Regions from separate parts of the Enterobacter cloacae subsp. cloacae ATCC 13047 genome, predicted to be linked through region 1. Evidence: predicted binding sites of a transcription regulator. Region 1 holds the regulator's gene; the other holds the start of a gene.
The links. Region 1 encodes LexA, which represses DNA repair genes until DNA is damaged. Its sites were predicted from a motif close to TNCTGTATGTACATACAGNA; they were not measured.
Positions count from the first base shown of each region.

Region 2: sulA (SOS-induced cell division inhibitor SulA) is a predicted target of LexA. The motif match lies at 902-921, and genes of this name have one in related genera.

Region 1 covers NC_014121.1:310,172-312,372, reverse strand. The annotation lists gene dinF (MATE family efflux transporter DinF) at 1-529, opposite strand, end outside; gene lexA (transcriptional repressor LexA) at 594-1,202, opposite strand; gene ECL_RS01460 (diacylglycerol kinase) at 1,311-1,679, opposite strand; gene plsB (glycerol-3-phosphate 1-O-acyltransferase PlsB) at 1,834-2,201, shown strand, end outside.
Region 2 covers NC_014121.1:2,726,486-2,728,686, forward strand. The annotation lists gene yccS (YccS family putative transporter) at 1-141, shown strand, start outside; gene ECL_RS13190 (TfoX/Sxy family DNA transformation protein) at 98-724, opposite strand; gene sulA (SOS-induced cell division inhibitor SulA) at 942-1,451, shown strand; gene ompA (porin OmpA) at 1,806-2,201, shown strand, end outside.

The DNA.
Region 1 (2,201 bases):
GATCGAGCACGATGTTGAGGAGGTTGCCTACCACCAACAGGATTACGGGCGCGCGGGCATACTGCACGCCGAGTAACCACCCCAGCAGAACCAGATTGGCCAGCGACGCGGGCGCGCTGAGCCAGCGAATTTCAAGGAAGCGTCGTGCCTGCTCCAGTACCGCCTCGCTGCCGCCAACGACATGCAGCGCCAGATCAATCAGTGGGGTACGTAATATAGCGATTAACGCGCCTGCCCCAAGCGCCAGAATTAACGGCTGAACCAGCGCGCGCGCCAGACGCAAAGGATCTTTAGCACCGTACGCCTGCGCCGTAAGCCCGGTGGTACTCATGCGCAAAAAGAGCAGGAGCATAAAAAGGAAGCTGGTCGCCGTCGCGCCAATCGCCACACCGCCCAGATAGATGGGTGAATCAAGGTGACCAATAACTGCCGTATCCACCAGCCCCAGCAGAGGAACGGTGATATTGGAAAAAATCATCGGCAGTGCAAGACGCCACAATGCCTTATCGGATGCCGTAAGCAGTGACATGAAAAAATACCGGGAGTGGATAAAGAATCAGGCCACGGCAGATCCGTAGCCTGTCAGGATGAGATTACAGCCATTCTCCGTTGCGAATGACCCCTACCGCCAGCCCCTCGATAGAGAAGTTTTGTTCGCGGAGGTCTACCACAATCGGGGAAAACTCGTTGTTTTCCGGCAGCAGCTGAACCGTATTACCTTGCTTTTTCAGGCGTTTAACGGTGACTTCATCATCGATGCGTGCCACCACAACCTGGCCGTTACGCACGTCTTGCGTTTTATGCACCGCAAGCAGATCGCCGTCAAGAATACCGATGTCTTTCATGGACATACCGCTTACACGCAGCAGGAAATCCGCGCTCGGCTTGAACATGCCGGGATCAACCTGGTAGTGGCCTTCAATATGCTGTTGCGCCAGCAGAGGTTCACCTGCCGCGACGCGCCCCACCAGCGGAATGCCCGTCTCTTCTTCCACCAGCAGGCGGATACCGCGTGAAGCACCCGATACAATCTCAATTACGCCTTTACGCGCCAGCGCTTTCAGGTGTTCCTCGGCAGCGTTCGGAGAACGGAAGCCCAGACGCTGCGCGATTTCCGCACGCGTGGGTGGCATACCCGTCTGGCCGATATGATCCCGAATGAGATCAAACACCTCTTGCTGCCTGGTCGTTAACGCTTTCATTCCGCCCCCTGGGTGTATATACAGTTATGCTGTGAGTATATACAGTCAAAGGCGATTTTGGAACCAAAAACTGCACAAAAAACCAGGGACTTAATTATTCCTCGAGGCTCATCGGAAATGTGACCAAAGCAGCGTGACCCAGGTGATGACCGCAGTGATAATCGCCAGCAACACGGCAGCAGAGCCCATGTCTTTTGCCCGGCCAGAAAGTTCGTGGAAATCAGAGCCAATACGGTCCACAACGGCCTCAATAGCGCTATTAAGAATTTCCACTATCATCACCAACAGCACGGAGCCGATCAGAAGCACGCGGGTAATGGCATCAACATCAAGGAAACAGGCGATAATCACCGCGACAATCGCGGCGACACCCTCCTGGCGAAACGCGGCTTCGTTGACCCAAGCGGCGCGAAAACCTTTCCAGGAATAGCCAGCAGCTTTAATGATACGGGTTAACCCAGTGGTATTATTGGCCATTAAAAGAACCTTTTATTTGAAATAGCGTCAATAACAGGAGGCGCAACGTGTTGCGCTGTAGCCTGAAGTATGACGGGTAACAACAGTAATTTCGCGCGCTTTCTGTTATCCTTGCGCCGCAATTGCATTATTAACCAGAGGCTTTACATCGTTTATGTCTGGCTGGCCACGAATTTACTACAAATTACTTAATTTACCATTAAGCGTCCTGGTAAAAAGTAAGTCTATCCCAGCAGAACCCGCGCTGGAATTGGGGCTCGATACGTCGCGCCCTATTATGTATGTTTTGCCTTATAACTCGAAGGCAGACTTGCTGACGCTTCGCGCCCAGTGTCTGGCGCATGATTTACCTGACCCGCTTGAACCGTTAGAAGTCGACGGTACGCTGTTGCCGCGATACGTGTTCATTCACGGTGGGCCACGCGTGTTTACCTATTACACGCCAAAAGAAGAGTCCATTAAGCTGTTCCACGACTATCTCGACCTGCATCGCAGCAATCCCGATCTGGATGTGCAGATGGT
Region 2 (2,201 bases), 2.4 Mb from region 1:
GACCCAGGAAACGACAGCAAAGCGCCGCTGGTTCTCCAGCAGATTGGTCTGCTTATCGCTCTGCTGCCAGAAATTTGCCGACTGCAACAGCAAATCGCTACCTGGAGGAGCGATTCTCCTGTGGCTCAGGCAGCGCATTAAACCACTCCGTCAGCTCCCGGCGAATTTCCGCCGGGAGTGCCGCTTCATGCAGGCCCTCAATCGCCCCTTCCAGGGCAAACAGTACTTTAATACTGAGCGCTTTATTCTTTGCCCGCAGCTTTAGCCAGCTCGTTCTGGCTCCCAGCGACCGGAGGGTATCTTCGTTGGTAATCCCGGCTTCACAGAGCAGGACTTCCAGCTGAAAAGTCAGGTTGGGCAGATCCTTTAGCCGGTTTCGCTGGTAGCGTTGTATGCGCTCTTTACGCGCGGCATTAAGCGCGTAAGAGGAAAGCTGAAGCAGCCGCTCCCTGTCCTGCCAGAGACCGTCATCCACACGATAATAGTTGAGAAGGATCGGCCGGCCGCGTTTCATTAAGGTCAAAAATGAGGATCCGTTTTTTACACAGTACTTCGCACTTTCCTCACAGGCGCGAAGGTAAAGCTCACCGTCTGACACCATGGCAAACACCGCCTCATCGACGGCCAGGGTATAGCCACCAAAAAGCGCACGATGATGAATTTCTCCTAATGGAGAGAGGTATTCCTGGGATTTATAAATCCGTTCATAAGATATCTTTTTCATGATATTTCCATTAAAAATCAGATATTAACGACGACATTTCTTACTAACGGATCCGTTAACAGGAAAATAGGCAACTTATTGCCGATGAGCAAGATGATTTTTTCAGGTTCGCCAGGAATGAATGAATTTTGCGAGTCGCTTTCCGAAATTGAGGTTGATCTTTATGCATACAGGGGTTACTGTATATTCATACAGTAACTACAGGGCTGGAATGATTATGTACACTTCAGGCTATGCAAATCGCTCAACATCTTTCTCTTCTACCGCTGGCGATGTCGCACAGAACGCCGTCGGGCGTGTTTCGACAGGGCTTATCAGTGAAGTGGTTTATCGTGAAGACCAGCCCCTGTTGACCCAACTTCTGTTACTGCCGCTCTTGCAGCAGCTTGGTCAGCAATCGCGCTGGCAGCTCTGGCTGACGCCGCAGCAGAAACTGAGCCGGGAATGGGTTCAGTCTGCAGGCCTGCCGCTGACGAAGGTCATGCAAATTAACCAACTCTCTCCTTGCGATACGGTTGAGTCGATGATCCGGGCATTACGTACAGGGAATTACAGCGTGGTGATTGGATGGTTATCAGACGAATTGACGGAGCAGGAACATTTTCGCCTCACCGAAGCGGCAGAAGAAGGCAATGCGATCGGCTTTATCATGCGCCCGGTTCGCCAGGATTCTTACCGCAGAGGACAACTTTCTGGGCTAAAAATTCACTCAAATTTGTATCACTGAACAAATTTAAGAGTTTTCCTGGAATTTTTTTCGACCTTAAGATGCGCTTTTAGTTCCATCGTCCAAAACGGCGGCAAGGCTTGTCTGGTGCGGTTCTTCTTAATTTTATTGCACAAATTTCGTTCAGAAATTGTTAAATAATCGGTATACGGAACTTTTTTTTTCATATGCCTGACGGACTTCACACTTGTAAGTTTTCAGCTACGTTGTAGACTTTACATCGCCAGGGGTGCTCGGCCTAAGCCGAAGATATCGGTAGATTTATATTTGACCACGCCCCCCGGTGAAGGATTTAACCGTGATTCTCGATTGAGATTTTCATGGCGAATTTTGGATGATAACGAGGCGCAAAAAATGAAAAAGACAGCTATCGCGATTGCAGTGGCACTGGCTGGCTTCGCTACCGTAGCGCAGGCCGCTCCGAAAGATAATACCTGGTATGCAGGTGGTAAACTGGGCTGGTCTCAGTTCCATGACACCGGCTGGTACAACAGCGCAAACAACAATGATGGCCCGACTCACGAGAGCCAGCTTGGTGCAGGTGCGTTCGGTGGCTATCAGGTTAACCCGTATGTTGGCTTTGAAATGGGTTACGACTGGTTAGGTCGTATGCCTTACAAAGGCAACGAAACCAATGGCGCTTTCAAAGCTCAGGGCGTTCAGCTGACTGCTAAACTGGGTTACCCAGTAACTGACGATCTGGACGTGTACACCCGTCTGGGCGGCATGGTATGGCGCGCTGACTCCAGC